One region of the Arsenophonus endosymbiont of Crataerina pallida genome, then DNA from elsewhere that is predicted to be linked to it. Evidence: predicted binding sites of a transcription regulator. Region 1 holds the regulator's gene; each other region holds the start of a gene.
The links. Region 1 encodes PhoB, which activates phosphate uptake and scavenging genes when phosphate is short. Its sites were predicted from a motif close to CTGTCATAAAACTGNCNNAT; they were not measured.
Positions count from the first base shown of each region.

Region 1 (8,133 bases):
TGTTACAATTAAACTAGACGGTAAAATAAAACTAAACACCGCCCCTTACCTAATTGACTTTCAATATCTAATTGGGAATGGTGGTGTATTAATGCATGTTTGACAATTACCAATCCCAATCCGCTACCCCCCCATTCGACGTGAACGCGATTTATCTGCTCGATAAAAACGTTCGGTTAACCGAGTCAAATGCACTGAAGCAATTCCCGGACCATTATCGCGAATAGAAAAAAGTGCTCCCTGTTTAATTTGTTGCCAACCAATATGAATAGATGTTCCAACCGGTGTATGGTTAATCGCATTATAGATAAGATTTGAAATGGCGCTTCTCAGTTGCTCTTCATTACCATAAACTTGTAATTTTTTATCCACATCAAAAATAACTTCATGCTTTCCCAAACTTAAATTTATTACATCTTGTTTTATTGTATTTAGCATTGCCGGAATATTTATCTGCTCATTCAAATTAATATGTGGTGCTATTTCAATGCGGGAAAGCTGAAGTAATTGATTAATTAAACTATCCATGCGTGCCAATTGTTCACGCATTGAGTGTAAAGCTTTTTTGTTAGCCGAATGACTATCGATTTGCTCATCCATGATTTCCAAATAACCTTGTAAAACAGTTAATGGTGTACGTAATTCATGATTAGCATTAGCAAAAAATTCGCCGCGTAATTTTTCCAATTTCACCTTTTCCGTTATGTCTTTTGCAACCATTAATAATTGGTCGTCAACATAAGACATAATTTGAAATTCAACCATCGCACCGTTATTTAATGCTATCGTAAACGGCACAGAATAGTCGGCTAACATAAAATAACGGTTGAAATCAGGATAACGGAGTAAATTGAAAATAGATTGCCCACTATCCTCCGGCCAACGAAACCCCAATAAATATTCAGCTAAACGATTACACCAAACAATATTACCTTCTGCTGTCATGATAATAACGGCATCAGGCAAAGATTCTGCACCACTCCGAAATCGCCTAATAATCTGTACCAATTCACGCCGACGTTTACGATTGCGTTGCTGTAATTGATAAATACCATAAAAAATCGGCTCCCAAACACCTTGTCCAGTTGGTGGCAGTAAACGACGTTCAAGCCAAAGCCAATCAGATAATTTCAGTAAATGATAACTATGCCAACACAAAGCGGCTAATAGTGAAATCACGAGCAACCAAGATAGATGACCAATAAAAAGTGATAATCCACATGCCGGTAAACAGAATAAAATCAGAACAACCACTAATTTTTTCCACGACAAACGTTCAAGCACGCCGACTTTTCCTTATAACCAACAATCAATAACGGACAGAGAAACGATAGCCTGTACCTCGAACTGTCTGGATCATTTTATCATGACCACCCACAGCAAGTGCTTTACGTAAACGACGAATATGCACATCTACTGTCCGATCCTCAACATAAATATTCACACCCCAAACATAATTTAATAATTGCTCACGATTATAAACTCGTTCTGGATGGGTCATAAAAAAATGCAGTAATTTGTATTCTGTCGGCCCCATTTCTATCGACGTTGTATCACTCGTTACCCGATGAGAGGTAGGATCTAGCTTCAATCCCTTCATTTCAATAACATTGTCGCTAACCATAGCTGAAACACGACGCAAAATTGCATTTACTCTAGCAATCAGCTCTTTAGGTGAAAAAGGTTTTGTCAGATAATCATCTGCCCCAATTTCTAAACCTCGCACCCGATCTTCTTCTTCTCCCCTTGCAGTTAACATCATAATCGGGATATTTCGGATCAGTTGATCACGCTTTATATGGGCAATAAGCTGGATACCCGAACCACCCGGGATCATCCAATCTAGCAAGATGAGTGCCGGATAAGGCTCTATGAGCTGCGCAATAGCTGAATCATAATCATCAGCCTCAATGGTTTGGAATCCATTCTGTTCTAATACAAAGCAAACCATCTCACGGATCGCGGTTTCATCTTCGACGACCAGAATACGTCTTACCATGATTGATCCTATCATTATTTCATTATCAAATTAGTAGGCGCCATTATTTCATATTTATGACCATTTTATGAAATATTGTGGCGAATTTCGTCAAGTTGCAAATTTTCAGGCTAAATATGAGATATGAGATTTGATATCTAATTCACAAAATTAATTAATAACTGAATTTTTGAACGATATGGTTAAAATTTTTATCTATGATTTTTTATCGACCAGATTATAGTTATCAATAACCTATCTACCCATAATTAATTTATGACCTTATTAATATAAGGAGTATATAATGCCAAACAAATTTATTGAAATGATGAAAAAAAGAAGAACTATTTATAATATAGATAATTCATTACCTATCTCTGAAGAAAGACTTATTACATTGGTTAAAGAAACGCCCTCTTCATTTAATTCGCAAACATCGCGTGTAGTTATTCTATTTGGTGATGAACATAAAAAACTGTGGCATAACATTACCAAAGAAACACTAAAAGAAATTGTGGCTAAAGAGATATTTACCACCACAGAGAAAAAAATCGATAGTTTTACTGCCGGCGCAGGTACGGTATTATTTTTTGAAGAACAAAATGTTATCGAACAATTACAGCAAAAATTTCCACTTTATGCCGATAATTTTCCAGTTTGGTCAGAACAGAGTAGTGGTATGGCACAATATGCGGTTTGGACTAGCCTGGCGCAAGAAAAAGTGGGTGCATCACTGCAACACTACAATCCATTAATTGATGAAAAAGTGCATGCTAGTTGGCATATCCCAAACTCGTGGAAATTACGCGCTCAATTAGTTTTTGGTGCAATTAAACAACCAGCCAATGAAAAAACATATATTGACGATGACGTGCGTTTCAAAGTCTTTGGAAAAAATTAACTCAATTTGCGGCAAAATTTATTTTGCCCATAGTCACAACTATTAGCAAAACGGCATTAGGGTAACAAAACTAAATGTTTTTTTAGTGCCATTCTTATAATAATAAGATATCAATTAATAAGATAAAGTTTGCCAAATATATTAACTCTGGTCATTGAATCGAAAATAAAAAATAACAGCCAAAATGGCTGTTGTTATTAATTTTTACTTTTATGTAATAAACTAAATCGCTTTGACCAATAAGGTAAATATTTACCGATTTGACTAGAAAAAGAAACGTAGACCGGTCTCAACCAAAAGCCAATTATCTTTTTCGTAAGCGTGATTTTTATTATGAACATGGTTATAGGCCATCTCCATATATAAAAGTAATTGCGAACTTTTTATTACTGCAAAGTCTTTATCTATCCCTAACGTATAAGTCTGCTTTGTATAGTCAAAGGTTTTTTTATCGCCCGATCTTAGTCCATAACCAGCATATAAGCCTGTCTCGGATTGAGGCCAGTACCACTTTGCAGTAATGCCATAAAGGGGAGCCGCCCAATCCCCGGTAACAGCAGTTGGCGATAGTTTTTGTCCTGCAACCACAACATTAGTTGATTGTAATCGACCATAATCAACTCCGATCGAAGCGGTTTTATCAGGAAAAACATATTTGACACCCAATGCAAACATATTGTCTTGCGGTTTTTTTCACCTACCGCTTCTGCCCAACCAGTAGCCAGTTCGAAACCTAAAGCGTTCTGATAAAAAATTCCCAATGAATATGCATGAATAATATCACCGAAATCACGTTCAACACTGCCTTCTGCGGGTCTAGAATAACTACCTGCTAGCGTAACGCCTTTAAATGCCGGTGTTTCTAAAAAAATTGTATGAGGTAAACGTAGGGTAAAATTATCCTGTCCAGTACCACGATAGATGGTATTACCATTTTGTTGCGCTACAAAACCGAAAGATATACCGGTATTACGACCAAGGACATCAGCAAAATAAAGCACTCCAGTATTGTTATAACCTAAATTAGATTTTGCAACGGAATCGATAGGCATATAAGTACGGCCAAATTGTGCTTTACCATATTCTGCATGGGAAACACCAATATATCCAACGCGATTATAGAGCTCAAACCGACTGTTGGGATTATTACTATTCGATTTTTGCGTATCTAAACCTAATTCAATATTGCCAAATACTTTAACCTCATGAGGCAACTTATGCTCGGCATAAAAACCAATACGGCTTCCATCATCACCAATAATGGTTTTATTCTTTTCAGTATCCCAACTATTTATTAATCTAATGTGCCCATAAATATCAAAACGTGTATATTGATCATCATAAATACTTGTTGCCTGTGTAATCTGTGCTAAAGAGAAAGTAACAATAAATGTTATGATGGGTTTTAATTTTCTTACCATAAGAACACCCATTAATTTAAGCTAATAAAATAATTTAAAAATCTCATTTCAAATAATAAAGTTAATCCATTTGCTTTAAGGTAATTTAAAAATTCACACTGAAATAATAAATAGAAAATATTTTGAAAAATAAACAAAGAATAAGGGTTTATTAAAATATCACCACTAGTTAAATGAGAAACTAACAAATAAAATCAGCAAGTTACTAATAAAGCAAATGTGATAATACAATAAAAAAATTATTTTTATGTTTAAAATAACATTATATTTATATTCTATTTGTTGGTATAAAAGCTTATATTATAATTAATCAATCTATTTATTAAATTTAATCAGTAAAACAAGATATTGTTTTTATTCTTTTTCTTATTATTAAAATTATCCTTTTATTGTTAGAAGTTTATTTTAATCATAATGGATAAAAAAATATTACCTTATATTGCAAAAGTTTAATTTTAAAATCAATTTATCACTATAAATACATTATTATTTAAGATAAGAGTGACATATCCAGATGGTTAAAACCCATTAAAATTGACTTAAGCAATAAAAATTGCAATTGAAAACTAGGGTAGAAGTGTGTGATCCGTTATTATATCCACGATTTTTTGAAATGGAATAGCGAGGAAGCCTTGAGATGTGGTTTAAAAATTTAATGATCTACCGCTTAAATCGGGAATTTACATTATCCGTCGATAAGCTTGAAAAACAACTTGCCACACTGGCTTATAGCCCATGCGGAAGCCAAGATATGATGAAAATAGGTTGGACATCACCGATGGGACCTCACAGTGAAGCGCTAATACACTCGGTTAATAATCAAATTCTACTTTGTGCACAGAAAGAAGAAAAACTGTTGCCAGTACAAGTTATCAAACAAGAGTTACAAGCAAAAATTAAAAAACTAGAAACAGCTCAGGCGCGAAAACTGAAAAAAAGCGAAAAAGATCCATTGAAAGACGAAGTAATTCATGCGCTTTTGCCCAGAGCTTTTAGTAAAATCAGTCATACTTATATCTGGTTAGATATAATCAATAACCTGATTATCGTAGATGCAGCCAGTACTAAGCGTGCTGAAGATAACCTGGCTTTTTTACGTAAAACATTAGGTTCGCTACCAGTTGTTCCTTTAAGTTATCAAAATCCGATCGAACTGACATTAACTGAGTGGGTACGCTCGGGCCAACCAGCCAATGGTTTTAGTTTATTGGACGAAGCTGAATTAAAAGCACCTGTTGAAGAAGAGGGCGTGATCCGTTGTAAAAAACAAGATTTATGCTGCGATGAAATTATTGCCCATATTGAAGCTAAAAAACGGGTAACAAAATTAGCATTAGAATGGGAAGAGCGTATTCAATTCATTCTTTCGGACGACGGAACTGTTAAAAGACTAAAATTTAGTGATCTAATAAAAGAACAAAATGATGATATTGATAAAACAGATTTTGCCCAATGTTTTGATGCTGATTATATCTTGATGACAAACGAAATAAGTGCGTTGATAAAATGCCTAATTGATGCTTTAGGTGCAGAAATGAATACTTAATGTAATTGGCTTGTTAATGCACTAAAATCACTGGGAATGGCGATTTTTAATCGCCAATTTAATTTTATCGACTAGGTAAATTCCCCCTTATGGGCTGAATGATAAATAAACTCATATCGCTATACCTTTACTTGTTTAAATGAATAAATATAATTATTTGTAATAACTTATATATTTTTTATTACAAAATTGCCAACTATATAGATTATTATTTATGGTTCTCAGATTAGGATTTTATCGCTAAAAATAATAGCAATAACTGTTTTAGTTATATAAGGCCGGCAGTTTTATTAAAATCAATAATATAAATATATTAAAAAGCAAATAAGAATTTTTCTTATTTACTTAACAGAGAATTGAATATACCAATTTTTATATTGAAAATATTAAATAGATTAAAAAAAACGTTATCTTGGCTAGATAACGTTAATACTAATATAGTTAAATATTATTGATATACTTTGCTGTATGTAGTGATTAAACAGTCAGCCCATTAAAATTTCTAAAAAATAGCTGTAAATCATAGCTAGCTTAGGAAATGCTTATATTAATTAGCTAATAAATACAATTAGATATAAAATCTATTGTAAACATAACTATATTATTTACACAAATGATTTATAAATACAAAGATTCTACTATCAATAGTGATTATCCGCAGTATTAATAATATATTATCTAATATTTATAATAATTATTCTATAATTAAAATCTATTTTGATGCAAGTGTTTTTTGTTAAATTATTTTGTCAATTTATAACGCAATTAAATTACCTTATTTTTTATAGGTAATTATACTGTACATTAAACTGATCTTACTTAGTGCATTCATTAGAATTATATATATTATGAATAGAATTTAACTAGTATATGAATAAAAAATTGCTAATGTTTACTTCTCATTTATTAGCTTAAGAAAAATGAAATTAATAACCTTAAATAATATAAAATATGAATGTAAATTTTTTGTTGTGGTATTTTAACTTCAATTAATAGTTTATTATTTTGCTACATTAATAAATTTGGAATTATTAATTATATTACTTATTAACCATATAACTAACATGGATATGAAATATAAAAATATATAACTCTATTGATTTATTAATAACATAATTGAATAAATACTGGGTATTTAATTACCCAGCTTTGACATTATTAGCAATACTCTATTTTGTACTCTGTGACATTTCCATGCCAACTAATCCCACTTTAAGATAGCCAGATTTACGTAATAAGTTCATTACATCCATTATCCTTTCATAATCTACTGTTTTATCTGCTTGAAAAAAAATAGTGGTCTCTTTATTTGTACCGGTTATTAGATCCAATGCTGATGCCAATTGTTCTTGAGAGACATTTTGCTCTCCAACATACATTTGACCATTCGCTTTCACTGTCAAAAATAACGGTTTTTCCGGTCTAGGTTGGGGTTTAGCTGCAGAAGCCGGTAAATCAACTTTAATATCTACTGTCGCTAAAGGTGCAGCAACCATGAAGATAATCAGTAAAACCAACATTACATCAATAAATGGTGTAACATTAATTTCATGCATTTCACCATTATCATTTAAATCATCGTTTAAACGGATCGCCATAAGCACTTACCTTTCTTTTTTACTATCAGCTAAATCCAAATCTCTACCTAATAATACCGTCGCTTGAGCAGCTACATCACCCAGTTGACCACGGTAAGTATTAATCATGCGTGCGAATAAATTATAAATAACCACCGCCGGTATCGCAGCTACCAGCCCTATTGCTGTGGCTAACAAAGCTTCTGCTATACCAGGCGCAACAACTGCTAAATTTGTCGTCTGAGAATGGGCTATACCAATAAAGCTATTCATAATTCCCCAAACCGTACCGAATAAACCGATAAAGGGAGAAATTGCCCCTATAGTTGCTAAATAACCATTACCTCGTCCCATGTAACGACTAATTGAAGCAACCACTCTTTCAAGGCGAAAACTGGCGCGATCTTTGGTTCCATTTAAATCATGACTGCCAGCTGATAATGTTTTTTCTGCCACGACTTCATCATATAATTTTCTAGTAACACTAGTTTTTTTAAATGTTACAGCAATTTCTACCGCATCATCGAGTGATTTTACTTTAGATAATTTTTGCTGTTCTTTTCGTAGCTGTCGGTATGCTCCAATCAATTCGATGCCTTTTGAGAAAAACAGTGCCCAGGTAATGATTGAAGCAACAATTAATCCTAGCATTACTACCTTTACAACCATGTCAGCATGCTGATACATACTCCAAATCGAAAGATCTTGAT
Region 1 covers NZ_OZ026540.1:1,760,217-1,768,349, reverse strand. Annotated here, with positions in the region: partial or broken gene phoR (phosphate regulon sensor histidine kinase PhoR) at 1-1,284, opposite strand, end outside; gene phoB (phosphate regulon transcriptional regulator PhoB) at 1,310-1,999, opposite strand; gene AACL31_RS09450 (nitroreductase family protein) at 2,283-2,879, shown strand; gene AACL31_RS09445 (porin) at 3,341-4,300, opposite strand; gene rdgC (recombination-associated protein RdgC) at 4,938-5,846, shown strand; gene exbD (TonB system transport protein ExbD) at 7,016-7,444, opposite strand; gene exbB (tonB-system energizer ExbB) at 7,451-8,133, opposite strand, start outside.

Region 2 (8,133 bases), 1.5 Mb from region 1:
TCCAGAACTGATTGGAAAGTGAAGTAAACAACAAAGGCGCAGTCTCACCAGCAATTCTCGCAATGGCGAGTAATACTCCGGTAATAATCCCTGAAACAGACGCTTTTAAGGTAATTGATAAAATCATTTTCCATTTTGGTGCACCTAAAGCATAAGCTGCCTCACGTAAATTATCTAGCACCAGTTTTAGCATATTTTCCGTTGTTCGAATAACAATCGGGATCTGTAACAAGGCCAGAGCAATAACACCTGCCCAACCAGAAAAATGCTGCATTCTGGCAACGATAATCATATAAACGAATAATCCAACCACAATTGATGGCGCAGACAGCAAAATATCATTAATAAAACGAATTATTTCTGCCAGCCAAGAACGACGTCCATATTCGGCCAAATAAATACCCGCCATAATGCCAAGGGGTGTGCCTAACACCGTAGCCCACAAAACCAGCAAACCACTACCTACAATCGCATTGGCTAATCCACCACCGGTAGAATTTGGTGGTGGCGTCATTTCAGTAAATAAACTCCAGGACATGCCTTCAACCCCTTTGGTTAACGTTGTAAATAAGATCCAAATTAACCAAAACAGACCAAATGCCATGGTGATCATCGAGAGCAACAGTGCAATCCGATTTTTTTGTCTCCGCCATGCCTGACGACGTTGACGTTGTTTAATATTAATAGTTTTTGTTGTATCTGCCGTCACCATGTTAGCGCCCTTCATTTTTGGCTAAACGCATAATCATCAATTTAGAAAACGCAAGCACGATAAAAATAATAACAAATAAAATTAAGCCTAACTCCATTAATGCAGCGGTATGTAATCCACTTTCCGCTTCAGCAAACTCATTTGCCAACGCAGAGGTAATACTATTTCCTGGCATGAAAAGTGAAAAGCTATCTAGCTGATAAGTATTACCAATAATGAAAGTGACTGCCATTGTTTCCCCTAAAGCTCGCCCTAACCCTAACATCACACCGCCGATCACACCATTACGCGTATAGGGCAATACGATATGCCAGATAACTTCCCAAGTCGTGCAGCCAATACCATAAGCAGATTCTTTCATCATAACTGGGGTCTGCTCAAAAACATCCCGCATCACTGAAGCAATATAAGGAATAATCATAATTGCCAGGATCACGCCAGCAGCTAAGATGCCGATACCTAAAGCCGGGCCTGAAAATAATTCACCAATAATTGGTATACCTGCCAAAACGTTACCAATCGGCTCTTGAAAATAAGTGGCAAATAGTGGCGCAAAAACAAACAATCCCCACATGCCATAAACAATACTCGGTATGGCCGCCAATAATTCAATCGCAATACCTAACGGTCGCTTTAACCAATTTGGTGATAATTCTGTTAAGAATAAAGCAATGCCAAAACTGACAGGCACTGCAATGATCAATGCAATTAACGACGTTACTACCGTGCCATAAATGGTCACTAGCGCACCAAATTCCTGGGCAGGAACATCCCAATCCTTTGACCAAAGAAAAGAAAAGCCAAATTTTTCAATACTTGGCCACGATGCAATAATCAAAGAAATAATAATTCCACTTAACATTAACAGTGTAATTAGTGCAGCTAGTTTAACGAGAGCACCAAAAATAATATCACCTTTTTTTCCCGGTGCTTTATATGTCGTTAACTTCTCAGCCATTGTTTTTTCTCATTTTAATCCCCTTATATAACAAGGGGATAATCGTTCATTTATAATAGAGCGCGATTTTTGCTATCAGCTGATGCCACGCTCAATTCAATATACAGAATTACCATTAGCGTCTTTTATATTACTTTTCCATGCCGCCCTAATATGGGCCACAACTTCGTTCGGCAAGGTAGCATAATCCAAAGCCTTAGCCTGTTCAGCGCCTTTATCGTATGCCCAGTCAAAGAAGGTTAATATTGCTTTCGCCTTCTCAATATTTTTTTGTTCTTTATGTAATAAAATAAAAGTAGCAGAAGTAATTGGCCAGACATTTTGGCCTACCTGATTAGTCAGATCTTGTGCAAAGGTTTTAGTCCAATCAGCTTTTTTAGCAGCGGCACTAAAACTACTGGCTGTTGGCGACACCGCTTCTCCATCGGCAGAAATTAATTTGGTATAAGCTAATTTGTTCTGTTTAGCGTAAGCATATTCTACATAGCCAATAGCACCAGGCAGACGCTGAACAAATGCAGCAACGCCTTCATTACCTTTTCCAGCAATGCCAGTTGGCCATCTAACCGTAGAACCCGTGCCAATCTTACTTTTCCAATCAGCATTCACCTTAGCCAGATAACTGGTAAAAACAAAAGTCGTTCCTGAACCATCAGCACGGCGAACAACGGTAATATTTTGTGCTGGCAATGCTAAACCTGGATTTAATTCAACAATTTTTGGGTCATTCCATTTTTTAATGTTACCTAAATAAATGTTAGCCAATGTTTTGCCATCTAATATCAATTGCCCAGATTGAATACCTGAAATATTGATTGTTGGAACAACACCACCAATCACAGTTGGAAATTGAATGAGTCCTTCTCGATTGAGTTTTTCATCACTTAAAGGCGCATCTGAAGCACCGAAATCGACCGTTTTAGCTATAATCTGTTTTACCCCACCGGATGAACCAATCCCCTGGTAGTTAATCTGATCGCCGGTCTGTTTTTGGTAACTATCTGCCCATTTTGCATAAACTGGCGCGGGAAATGTGGCACCAGCGCCAGTAAGGCTTGTTGCCGCAAAAGCTGACATGGCGGTCAAAGAAAACATGGCTATGATATTAACGATGATAGAACGCATCAATTTCATAATCTCTCCTATTTGAGATGAAAGAGAAACAAATTACTCTGTTAATTGTAGCGAGTTAAAAAATACGAGGAAAAAATAGGTTAGTTAGATGACAGAAAGATGTATTATTTATGACAGTTTTATGACTGTTAAATAAATAATCAATTTATTTAAAAATAGAGCCTTATATATCGATATAATAAATTTTCAAAATCAAAGAATTATATGATTTCATAAAATATAATAAAATTTCCGTTAAATTACGGCTAAATAAAAATATAGATTTTTATTTTTCCATAATGGTAAAGTTGCCCGTATAGATAACCCTCCCCGTTTACTTTTATCTATAATAATTTCACCATCATGAGCATCAATAATTCGGCGAATAATTGCTAATCCTAGTCCTGTACCACCATTACTTCTTGCCCTTTCACCTTGCACAAAAGGTTGAAAAAGATGTTGAATACTTTCTTTTTTAATTCCTGCTCCATCATCCTCAACCTGAAACCAGGCATGATCTTTTATCACACCACTACTGACTTTTACCCAACCATTTCCATAGCGGAGGGCGTTAACCAGCATATTGGTTACTGCTCGTTTTATGGCAATTACATTAGCATTAATAATGATAGGTGATGAACTAATCTGCGTCTCAATATTAGACAGGAAACTACTCTCAGCATTAACAGCTTCAAGTAGGACTTTGTTCAAGTCACAAAACTCCATGTTCATTTCCCTGCCTGTACATATATAGTCCATGAACTGCCCAATGATGGCATTACACTCTTCAATATCTTTGTTAATTGATTCTGCTAGATATTGATCCTTTTCATTCATCATTTCTGTTGCTAAACGGATCCGGGTTAACGGAGTTCTCAAATCATGACTCACGCCTGCCATTAATATCGTTCTATCATTTTCCAGCATTTTTATTCCTGACGACATACGATTAAAAGCGCGGATGACATAACGTATTTCTAATGAACCTTCTTCCTTGATTGCTGGAACCATGACACCTTTTCCCATTTGCTTGGCATAGCTTTCTAATACAAATAATGGTCTACTCTGATAACGAATATAAAGCCATGTAACAGCAAAAATGGTTAAAAAAATAGCCAATGTATAACGAAATACAACGGCGAACTGATTCTGTCCTATTTCAGTTAAAGGCAGTCGTATCCAAACATTTGGGGCAAGATAAGAGTTTAACCATAAAAAAGGATGCTCTTTGGCAATTTCAAGACGAACATCCGCCTTGCCACCCATATATTCCGCCATCTGCTGGCTTAATTCCTCATAATGTCTTGCCCAACGTAAGCCTTTTGCCATAGCACGCGACTCGGTATAAAAATTAATACCCAGTTCTTTATAGATTTTCTTCTTAAATGATGGCGGCATTAAAATTGCATTTCCATCTTGCAATTCAATTTTCTCTGTTAATAACGTATGCACTTCATAGGCTAAGGCTTTATTAAGCTGCTGAAGACTCGGCATTACAACAAAATTAAGCACAACTAAATAGCTGGTGACTAAACTAGCAAACAGTAAAGTAACAATAACAAATAATGAACGAGAAAACGTGTTACGTCTGGAAAAACGCAATCGTTTCATGCTTTACTACCATCTGGTACAAATACATAACCCAACCCCCAAACCGTTTGAATATAACGTGGATGAGTAGGATCATCCTCAATCATTCGACGAAGACGTGAAATCTGCACGTCTATCGAACGCTCCATCACACTATATTCACGCCCTCGAGCAAGACTCATCAATTTATCACGAGATAGAGGCTCACGTGGATATGAGACCAGCACTTTTAAAACCGCAAACTCACCGCTGGTTAATGGCATAGACTCATCATCTTGAAACATTTCCCTTGTTCCTAGGTTTAATTTGAATTTACCAAACCGAATCACCGCCTCGTCCTGTGCCGGCGCACCCGGCAGCTCATTTACCTGACGTCGTAATACGGCGCGAATACGAGCCAATAACTCTCTAGGATTAAATGGTTTAGGTATATAATCATCCGCCCCAATTTCTAATCCAACAATCCGATCTACTTCTTCACCTTTTGCTGTTACCATAATAATTGGGATAGGATTATTTTGACTCCTTAAACGACGGCAAATAGATAAGCCATCTTCACCAGGTAACATCAAATCCAGTACAATCAAATGAATAGATTCACGCGTCAAAATACGATCCATTTGCTCCGCATTGGCGGTACTACGAACTTGAAAACCCTGTTCAGTTAAATAACGCTCCAGTAAAGAGCGCAAACGCATATCATCATCCACAACAAGAATTTTATAATTTTCTTGCATTTTTTGACTCCACAAATATTTTTAAGATCCCTATATATAGTGTCTTAATAACAAATAAGACAATAATAATATAACTAATTCCTATTAGGCTTTTTTAGATTAATATTTACATTTTATTGATTTTTTTAATTTTATATCATTTACAACTCAATTCCTTGATAATTAATTTCCAATATCCAATAAGTAATAATACCATTTGGCGTATTCACCGTAACTTCATCATCAATTTGTTTACCTAATAATTCCCTTGCCACTGGTGAATTAATAGAAATCCATTTTTTAGCCGGATTAAATTCATCTGGTCCAACTAAACGAAAAACTTTAATACCACCATTTTCATCTTGTAGTTTTACCCAAGCCCCAAAATAAACTCTACCTTCCTGCCGAGGATCGGGATCAACTATTTTCAATACTTCAAGACGTTTAGATAAAAATCGAATACGTCGATCAATTTCTCGTAATCGCTTTTTACCATAAATATACTCCGCATTCTCTGAACGATCACCAAGCGCCGCTGCCTCTGATACAGCTTGAGTGACTTTCGGCCGCTCCTCACGCCAAAGAAACTTCAACTCTTGTTTGAGGTTGTCCCACCCTTCACGAGTAATATAATTATTTTTCACAATAAAAACTCAGTATGATTAACCTTAATTTAAACTAATTACTATATATAATTCAAAAAAAGTTTTCGTTCACTACATCAAGTTCTAATATCCAAATATAATGTTAACTGGAAATTATTGTTTTCAACACGTATAAATGCGCACATAAGTCGTTAATTGCGTCCTATTTAAGTATTGAAGAAACTAAAATGATGAATAAATCCTTAAGCAAAATTATTGCACATGAATTAGATACAACGCCAGCGCAAATACTTTCAGCCATTACATTACTCGATGAAGGAAATACTGTTCCTTTTATTGCCCGTTATCGTAAAGAAGTCACAGGAGGACTCGATGATAACCAGCTACGTAAACTTGAAACACGTTTAAGTTACTTACGTGAATTAAACAAGCGCCGCCAAACTATCCTAAAATCGATTAATGAACAAGGAAAGCTTACGGCTGAACTTGCTCAGGCGATTAATAACACTTTTAATAAAACTGAGCTCGAAGATCTCTACTTACCCTATAAACCAAAACGTAGGACACGAGGCCAAGTAGTGATTGAAGCAGGTTTAGAGCCACTCGCAAAGCGGTTATGGAATGAGCCCCAACATATACCAGAGCAGATAGCTGAAACCTTTATTGATCCACAAAAAAATATTAATGACACTAAAGCTGCGCTCGATGGTGCTCGTTATATTTTAATGGAACGCTTCGCTGAAGATGCAAATTTACTTAGCAAAATTCGTAATTATTTGTGGAAAAATGCCCATTTAACGGCAAAAGTTATTGAAGGTAAAGAAACCACAGGTGCAAAATTTAGCGACTATTTTGATCACCATGAGCTTATTTCGCATATCCCATCCCACCGTGCACTTGCTATGTTTCGTGGCCGTAACGAGGGTATTTTACAATTATCACTTAATGCCGATCCACAATTTGAATCACCACCAAAAGAAAGTTATTGTGAAGAAATTATTACCCAACACTTTGGCTTACATTTAAATAATGCACCAGCAGATAAATGGCGAAAAGCCGTTATCAGTTGGACATGGCGAGTTAAAATTCTGTTACATCTTGAAACAGAATTGATGGGCACCTTACGTGAAAAAGCAGAAGAAGAAGCGATTCATGTTTTCGCCCGTAATCTACGTGACCTTTTGATGGCGGCGCCTGCTGGTATGCATACCACCATGGGATTAGATCCTGGTTTACGCACTGGGGTCAAAGTTGCTATTGTTGATGCGACAGGCAAACTCATTACCACAGATACGATTTATCCTCACACCGGACAAGCAACTAAATCTGCAACGACTATAGCATCCTTATGTGAGAAATATAAAGTTGCCTTGGTCGCTATTGGTAATGGTACTGCCTCACGTGAAACTGAACGCTTTTTTGCCGCAGTTAAAAAACAGTACCCGCAAATTACCGCCCAGAAAGTAATCGTTAGTGAATCTGGTGCTTCAGTTTACTCGGCATCTGAGTTAGCGGCTCAAGAATTTCCAGCACTCGATGTCTCTTTACGTGGCGCAGTCTCTATTGCCCGCCGTTTACAAGATCCACTAGCCGAATTAGTAAAAATTGATCCCAAATCAATTGGTGTTGGTCAATACCAACATGATGTTAACCAAACTTTACTAGCTAAAAAATTGACAGCGGTAGTTGAAGATTGTGTAAACTCAGTCGGTGTTGATCTAAATACCGCCTCTGTTGCTCTTCTTTCACATATTGCAGGACTAAGTGAAGCGATTGCGCAAAATGTCGTTAATTGGCGTAACGAACACGGGCGCTTTAATGACCGCAAACAACTATTGGAAGTTACACGTCTTGGTACAAAAGCTTTTGAGCAGTGTGCGGGCTTTTTACGCATTATGGCAGGGAATAATCCTCTCGATGCCTCAACAGTTCATCCTGAAGCTTATCCGATTGTAGAAAAGATTTTATTAACCACTAAGCAACCCTTAAAAACGATTATGGGTAACACCAGCGTGCTTAATAATCTCAAACCAGAATTGTTTACTACAGACAAATTTGGTATTCCGACGGTAAATGATATTCTAAAACAATTAGAAAAGCCTGGACGAGATCCGCGGCCAGAATTTAAAACAGCCACTTTTATCGATGGCATTGAAACCATGGAAGATCTTAAAGTAGGCATGATATTAGAAGGTTCGGTGACCAATGTGACCAATTTTGGTGCGTTTGTCGATATTGGCGTTCATCAGGATGGTTTGGTACACATTTCCTCTCTGTCCGATAAATTTATTAAAGATCCTCATTCTCTAGTCAAAACAGGGGATATTATCACCGTTAAAGTCATCGATATTGATTTAAACCGTAAACGAATTGCATTAAGCATGCGTCTGGATGAGAAAACAGCAGATACGCCACAACAACATCGTAATAAGCCACAGA
Region 2 covers NZ_OZ026540.1:283,778-291,910, reverse strand. Annotated here, with positions in the region: gene pstA (phosphate ABC transporter permease PstA) at 1-712, opposite strand, end outside; gene pstC (phosphate ABC transporter permease PstC) at 714-1,670, opposite strand; gene pstS (phosphate ABC transporter substrate-binding protein PstS) at 1,767-2,804, opposite strand; gene envZ (two-component system sensor histidine kinase EnvZ) at 3,039-4,394, opposite strand; gene ompR (two-component system response regulator OmpR) at 4,391-5,110, opposite strand; gene greB (transcription elongation factor GreB) at 5,251-5,736, opposite strand; gene AACL31_RS01645 (Tex family protein) at 5,922-8,133, shown strand, end outside.
Region 2: a site for PhoB is predicted at 2,913-2,932, ahead of pstS (phosphate ABC transporter substrate-binding protein PstS). Genes of this name have one in related genera too.

Region 3 (8,133 bases), 1.5 Mb from region 1:
TTAATCCATCCATTTCCAAAACCATTAAAATATTTTATAGATGTAGCAATGATATTTATGATTTTCATGCATGCCATGCAAGCCATTTTTTTGCACGCCGCTTTTGCAAAAACAGAAAAGCATCCTCGTTGGCTGCAAATAAAAATCTTTCTATTTGGCGTTTTTGAACTTTTAGCCTGGCAGAAAAGACAAAAAACTGACTAACTATAAAAAAAATCGCAAGTAATTACAAAGGCAATGCATTATTGGCTGATAAATTTAGCTATTTTGCATTGGCTTTGCTTTGAAAGCGAACAAACCTTGTTCCCTGCATATAAAGCGTACCTCTATCCCCTTTTTTAATCGCATTATATTCCTTCTCCTTTTTTAGGAAAATCTTTATTACCTCACTAGCCGATAGCCGCTGAAAATAAATTTCATAACGAAAAGTTTCCGGAGTAACAACCTCTCGTTGACGAGAACGCATATTAGGATAGGGATAATCTTTCTTATCAATGACCTCAACTTGATAACTGATAATCGGAGAATTATCATTAATGACATCTTGTCGACGTTGATCAAAAAAACGTTTCGTCGCTAACATAATAATGATAATAATAGTAATAACGAATATAACCGATTTATTCACAATATTTTCCAAGCTTTCATTATTCATATATTTAGTAACTATTATTGTCTATCCTCTAATAGGATCAATAATTTCTAATTAACCTTTTTAGTTAGTGGGGAAACCATGATCAGTTGGCCATTTCTTGCTGTGTTATTTTCTAGTTGGCTTTATATTGATGCTGCCTATCGCGGTCCACAATGGCAATGCTGGCTGTTTCGCCCAGTTACGCTATTATTGTTAGTATTTTGGGCTTGGAGTGCCGATTTTACTGATGCTGCCGGCTATCTGATCATGGCGGGTCTGTTGGTGATGCTAATTGCTGACAGCTGGCAAATGCTTTCCAAGGAACGTTTATTGCCGACTATTTTCTTGTTGTCTCTAAGCTACCTACTTTATACCATCAGTTTTGCTATGCAGATGAATTTCACTTTCTACTTGCCATTACTGACTATCCTACTAATACTTAGTGTCATGGTATTAATTATAATCTGGGCACCTCTTGGTTCACTACGCGCACCGGCCATTTTTCTACTAACAATGTCATTCATTATGGCTTGGATAGCGGGTGAACAATATTTCGGTCTAGCAAGAGAACATAATTTTTCCATTATGATAGGTGCATTTTTACTTTTTATTGCCAACAGTATTTGGCTTATCGCCAACTTTCGTTACCCATTTAAAGCTTCTAAAGCAACAATTACCGCTTGCTATTTTATTGGTCAATTTTTCATTGTACGTTCGCTTTACTTATAAGTTGGATTGATAACCATTTTTCAGCTAAATAGCATTTTTTGTCAAAAAATCCCCTCTTTTATGTTTGACTTTAGAGTTAACTCTAAAGTGTAAAGTAAATCACAGAAACGAAATTTTAAGTGAGTGAATTAAAAAGGGGATACTATGTGCGCGCATACCCATCAACAACATAAGCATACTGCAAAATGTTGCACAACCAATAGCCACAGCAGCGATAAAAAGAAAGTTAGTGGTCACAAACATAGCAAAAAAACCGTATCGCTATCAGCAAAAAATAGCGCTGATGATGAACATCATCCTGCGAAGAGTAACACTAAACTTATTGATCAGCAGGCATGCAGTGATACCAATCAATATAATTGTGTAAGTGAACATTCACTTATGCCTGAGGAAAGTAATGCCGTTATTTCAAGAGGAAAGCACCGCTTTCATTGGATTGTAAGCGGTATGGACTGCGCAAGCTGCGCGCGTAAAATTGAAATAGCCGTTAGCAAGGTCAAGCATGTCAAACAAGTAAAGGTACTGTTTACAACCGAAAAATTAATTGTCGATGCTGATGATGATGTTCGTGATGATGTAATCAAAGCTGTGCAACAAGCGGGCTTCAAATTATATAACCTCAATGCCGCCGAATCAGCCACAAAAAAGAGGCAAAATAATCCATTTAGTGAATCTAAACCTATCATTATTTTAATATTTTTTATGTTAATCAGTTGGGGAATTTCCTTCATTGATGTAAAAGTAGAACAAATTGCTTTTATTTTAACAACATTATATGGACTCTACCCGATTACAGTTAGAGCAATACAACTGATACGCTCAGGTACCTTTTTTGCAATAGAAACATTGATGAGTGTTGCGGCAATAGGCGCATTATTCATTAATGCCAGCGAAGAAGCCGCGATGGTACTGTTGTTGTTTATGATAGGAGAAAGATTAGAGTCATATGCCGCTGGACGCGCACGCCGAGGCATCAGTAGTTTAATGGCCCTTATTCCTGAACAAGCGGTACTCATTAAAAATGGTGTAAAAACCACTGTCCCTGTCTCGACACTGCAACCAGGCGACATCATTGAAATCCTTCCTGGTGGCCGTTTACCCACTGATGCTGGATTAGTGAATGAATTTGCCAGTTTTGATGAAAGTGCATTAACCGGTGAATCAATACCTGTTGAACGAAAAACGGGGGAAAAAGTATCAGCCGGCGCACTTTCTATCGATCGCGCTATACAAATGAAAGTAATATCTGAACAAGGGCAAAATGCGATCGATCGCATAATGATATTAATTGAAGAAGCTGAAGAGCGCCGCGCCCCAATTGAACGATTTATTGATCGTTTTAGCCAAATTTACACGCCCCTTATTATGTTAGTCGCAACATTGGTTATTATTATTCCACCACTATTTTTTGCTCAATCATGGGACATATGGATCTATCGTGGTCTAACCTTGCTGTTAATAGGCTGTCCTTGCGCTTTAGTGATCTCTACTCCAGCGGCAATTACTTCTGCTCTGGCAGCAGCAACCCGTCGAGGAGCCTTGATTAAAGGTGGCGCAGCCTTAGAGCAATTAAGTTCTGTCACCCAAGTTGCCCTGGATAAAACAGGTACACTTACCGAAGGGAAACCACAAGTTACTGACATCATAACCGCTGAAACAGTGACCGAGGAAAAACTATTGCAATTTACCGCTTCAGTCGAAAGCGGATCACACCATCCTTTAGCAAAAGCAATTTTGGCTAAGGCTCAAGCGCTAGAAATAAATGTTGAACCCGCCCAGAATCATAAAGCATTGGCTGGTATTGGGGTGGAAGGTTATTTGGCAGATAAATATATTCTGGTGTCAGCACCGAATAAAATCTCTGACGATATATTAACCATACAATGGCAGCAAACTGTAAAAACACTTGAAAATCAAGGTAAAACTGTTGTTGTGGTACTAGTCGATAACAAGCTACTTGGCGTTATTGCTATGCAAGATACATTACGCTCAGATGCCATTGATGCAGTTAATAAACTGCAAAAACTGGGTATTAAAACCGTCATGTTAACGGGTGATAACCCACTGGCAGCTGAATCAATTGCGCAAAAAGTTGGTTTAGATTATCGGGCAGGGCTGTTACCTGAAGACAAAGTCAATGCCATTATAGCACTCAGTAAAACCAACCATACACTGATGGTTGGCGATGGTATCAATGATGCTCCCGCAATGAAGGCCGCAAATGTTGGCATCGCCATGGGTAATGGAACGGATGTCGCTCTTGAAACCGCTGATGCGGCATTGACTCATAACCGGCTAACTGGATTAGCCGAGATCATTATGTTATCACGAGCAACCAGAGCCAATATTCGTCAAAACATTACTATCGCTTTAGGACTAAAAGCTATCTTCCTGGTGACCAGTTTATTAGGCATAACCGGCTTATGGATGGCTATTTTAGCAGATTCCGGTGCCACTGCATTAGTGACCGCAAATGCGCTCCGTTTATTGAAGGATCGCCACCCAGAATAAATACTTTGTTAAATATTATTTATATATTTGAAAAAAGAGAGACATGATTCAATAATCTCTCTTTTTTCAATATACTTTTTGTTTAACACCGTTTCGCTTTTAGTATTAATTAACTTTCTTGCGGATCAAATAACGGTAGGGAGGTTGCTGAATCTCTTCAGCAAGCAATTGATGTTCCATAAAACGGCAAAAAGCAGGAATATCACGGATTGTAGCCGGATCATCCGCAATAATTAATAACGTTTCATCTTCAACCATCTGACGAACCATTTTTCTTATCATCATCATTGGCTCAGGACAACGTAATCCTTGTGTATCAAGGGTTCGGTTAGGGTTAGTAAAAATATCTGGCATTGGTATTTAGTTTTAAAGCCTATTCAATAGGTTGGAATTATATTACAAATCAAATAAATTCTCCCGCCATTTATTAAATAAAAATAGATAAGAAAACTTTATTATTCATTTTGCTTTTATCTTATCTCAGGCGTATGATGCACCGCGTAAATTAAATTATCATGGGTTCCCTCACCCCATTTAACCAAAAAGGTATAATATGTTCGAATTTACGTCACAACAGCGTATCAAAGCACTCATTTGGCTTTCCTTTTTTCATATATTGATTATTACCTCCAGTAATTATCTGGTACAACTGCCAATTACCATTTTTAGCTTTCATACCACATGGGGAGCATTCACTTTCCCTTTTATTTTTTTAACAACGGATCTAACTGTACGTATTTATGGTGCTCCTCTCGCTCGACGGATTATTGCTGCAACTATGCTGCCGGCTCTTTCTGTCTCCTACATTCTTTCGGCGCTTTTTTACCAAGGACAATGGCAAGGGTTTATCACACTAAATGAATTTAATCTATTTGTTGCCCGTATTGCGCTAGCAAGCTTTATGGCTTACGCTTTAGGTCAGATTATGGATATTTTCGTGTTCAATAAATTACGTAATTATCGTCGTTGATGGATTGCGCCGACTGCGGCAATGTTTTTCGGTAATCTACTGGATACGATTGCTTTCTTTTTCATTGCATTTTATCACAGCACTGATCCTTTTATGGCGGCCAATTGGGTAGAAATTGCTTTAGTCGATTATAGCTTTAAGTTATTTATTTGTATGTTATTTTTCCTCCCTGCTTATGGATTGATGTTGAACTTCATTCTAAGTTACTTTTTCCAAGGTCAACACCAAAAGAATGGTTATCTAGCTGCAGATAATAATTAAGTTGAATCAAGACAAAATTTGCCTAATTGAATATCTGTTTAGCGACAAAACCATCTATTGAGTGGAAAGTGACGATATCCACTCAGTGGAATACCTTGTAACCAACAGAATGCGCAGCAATAATTCCGTTATAGGTGAATTGTTGACCTTAATCTAATGTCTGATAGCGACTTAATAAGTAGTCATCGAACACAATATAAGCCACTCTTAATCAATAATCTTTATTAAGAAACAAAAACGAGCATTCATGGTGACTTTTTGTAGCAGAACTAACAAATTTATGACAAAGCTCACAATTATACTTGAATAATTAAAAAATTATTTCTATCGCCGATATATATTTTGTCTGTTTACTCACAAATTTATAACATTTTCGCATTCGTATGCAGACATATGCATTAAAATGAGTTATCTTAGCGCGCGATTAAGAAAAAAGACCTAATAATAACGTCTCACATTTTCGTTTTAGCAATTGCTTATTACTTGATAGCAAAAATTTAAATGCTATCGGAGGGGAATTATGTTAAGTATTTTTAAGCCAGCACCACATAATAAAAGAGTTCCGGCAGATCAAATTGATCCGCTTTATCGTCGCCTACGTTGGCAAATTTTCTTCGGTATCTTTTTTGGTTATGCCGCTTACTACCTCGTTAGAAAGAATTTTGCATTAGCGATGCCCTATTTAATTGAGCAGGGTTTTTCTAAAGGTGATCTTGGTTTTGCTTTATCAGGTATCTCAATTGCGTATGGTATCTCAAAATTTATCATGGGCTCAGTCTCTGATCGTTCAAATCCGAGAGTATTTTTACCTGCCGGGCTAATTTTATCCGCCTCAGTAATGCTGATTATGGGCTTTGTGCCTTGGGCTACCTCAAGCATTATGATTATGTTTGTGCTGCTCTTCCTATGCGGGTGGTTTCAAGGTATGGGATGGCCTCCTTGTGGCCGAACAATGGTTCACTGGTGGTCACAAAAAGAACGGGGTGGCATCGTTTCAATTTGGAACTGCGCGCATAATGTTGGTGGTGGCATCCCGCCGTTGTTATTTATATTAGGCATGGCATGGTTCCACGACTGGAAAGCAGCACTATATATGCCTGCTTTTGCTGCCATTTTTGTTGCTATGATTGCCTTTGCTTTAATGCGTGATACGCCACAATCTTGTGGTTTACCACCGATTGAAGAATATAAAAATGACTACCCACCTGATTATACTGATAAAGACGAAAAAGAGCTGACTGCAAAGCAGATTTTTATGCAATATATTTTGCCTAATAAGCTACTTTGGATGATCGCTTTTGCTAACGTTTTCGTATACTTATTACGTTATGGTGTACTCGATTGGTCACCAACTTACTTACGTGAAGTTAAACACTTTGCTATGGATAAATCCTCATGGGCTTATTTCTTATATGAATATGCAGGTATTCCAGGCACGCTACTTTGCGGTTGGATGTCAGATAAAGTTTTCAAAGGAAACCGTGGCGCCACCGGCGTATTTTTCATGGCATTAGTCACCATTGCAACTATTGCCTTCTGGCTCAATCCGCCAGGTAATCCTCATATTGATATGGCTTGCATGCTAATTATTGGCTTCTTAATTTATGGCCCTGTTATGTTGATCGGTTTACATGCGCTTGAATTAGCACCCAAAAAAGCCGCAGGTACTGCTGCTGGTTTTACCGGTTTATTTGGCTACCTTGGTGGTTCGGTAGCAGCAAGTGCTATCGTGGGTTATACCGTTGACTATTTTGGCTGGAATGGCGGCTTTATGGTAATGATTGGCGGTAGTTTACTTTCTGTTATTTTATTATTTATCGTGATGCTGAGTGAAAGCAAGCATAAACGCGAAATGGCAGAACAACATAGCTAATTTATGTCATAAATCAGTTATCTTTAATTAATAAGCTTGGCAAAAAGGGGAACTCATTTTATCACTGATTTCCCCGCTCATAATAAAGAGAATTATACTAATGAATATAAAATTAAATAGCTTGGTTGCTAGTATGTTATTAGTTATGTCAATGTCAACAATGGCACAATCTAACGCAAAAGTCGTTATTGCTCACCGCGGGGCAAGTAGTTATCTACCAGAACATACATTACCCGCCAAAGCAATGGCTTATGCGCAAGGTGCCGATTTCCTTGAACAAGATCTGGTAATGACAAAAGATAATGAACTGATTGTATTACATGATCATTACCTAGATAGCGTTACAGACGTTGCGGATCGCTTCCCTGGCCGCGCTCGCAAAGATGGTCGCTTCTATGCCATTGATTTTACCTTACCCGAAATTCGATCACTCAAATTTACTGAAGCCTTTGAAATTAAAGATGGTAAAAAAGTTCAAACCTATCCTAATCGTTTCCCGATGGGAAAATCCAGCTTCCATATTCATACTTTTCAAGAAGAAATTGAATTTGTCCAAGGTTTGAATAAATCTACTGGCAAAAATATCGGCATTTACCCGGAAATTAAAGCACCTTGGTTTCACAAACAAGAAGGAAAGGATATTTCGACCAGAGTGTTAGAAGTTCTGAAGCAATATGGCTACAGCAAGAAAAGCGACAATGTTTATCTTCAGTGCTTTGATGCGAATGAATTAAAACGCATTAAAAATGAACTTTTACCTAAATTAGGCATGGATTTAAAACTGGTTCAATTAATTGCTTACACTGACTGGCATGAAACTTATGAAGAGCAGCCTAACGGTACATGGACAAATTATAGCTATGATTGGATGTTTAAACCGGGAGCAATGAAAGAAGTTGCTAAGTATGCTGATGGCATTGGCCCAGATTACCACATGCTTATTAATGAAAGCTCCAAACCTGGTAAAATAAAACTTACTGCTATGGTTAAAGATGTGCACAAAAATAAGTTAGTCGTTCATCCTTATACCATTCGGATTGATAAGCTACCAAATTACGTGAAAAACGGTCAACAGCTGTTTGATATTATCTATAACAAAGCTAACGTCGATGGTGCCTTTACCGATTTCCCTGATCTCGGGGTAAAATTCTTGCA
Region 3 covers NZ_OZ026540.1:3,283,898-3,292,030, forward strand. Annotated here, with positions in the region: gene AACL31_RS17450 (DUF1145 family protein) at 1-204, shown strand, start outside; gene AACL31_RS17455 (DUF2500 domain-containing protein) at 263-628, opposite strand; gene AACL31_RS17460 (lysoplasmalogenase) at 734-1,363, shown strand; gene AACL31_RS17465 (zinc/cadmium/mercury/lead-transporting ATPase) at 1,508-3,874, shown strand; gene tusA (sulfurtransferase TusA) at 3,980-4,228, opposite strand; partial or broken gene AACL31_RS17475 (7-cyano-7-deazaguanine/7-aminomethyl-7-deazaguanine transporter) at 4,428-5,105, shown strand; gene glpT (glycerol-3-phosphate transporter) at 5,626-6,978, shown strand; gene glpQ (glycerophosphodiester phosphodiesterase) at 7,079-8,133, shown strand, end outside.
Region 3: a site for PhoB is predicted at 5,373-5,392, ahead of glpT (glycerol-3-phosphate transporter). Genes of this name have one in related genera too.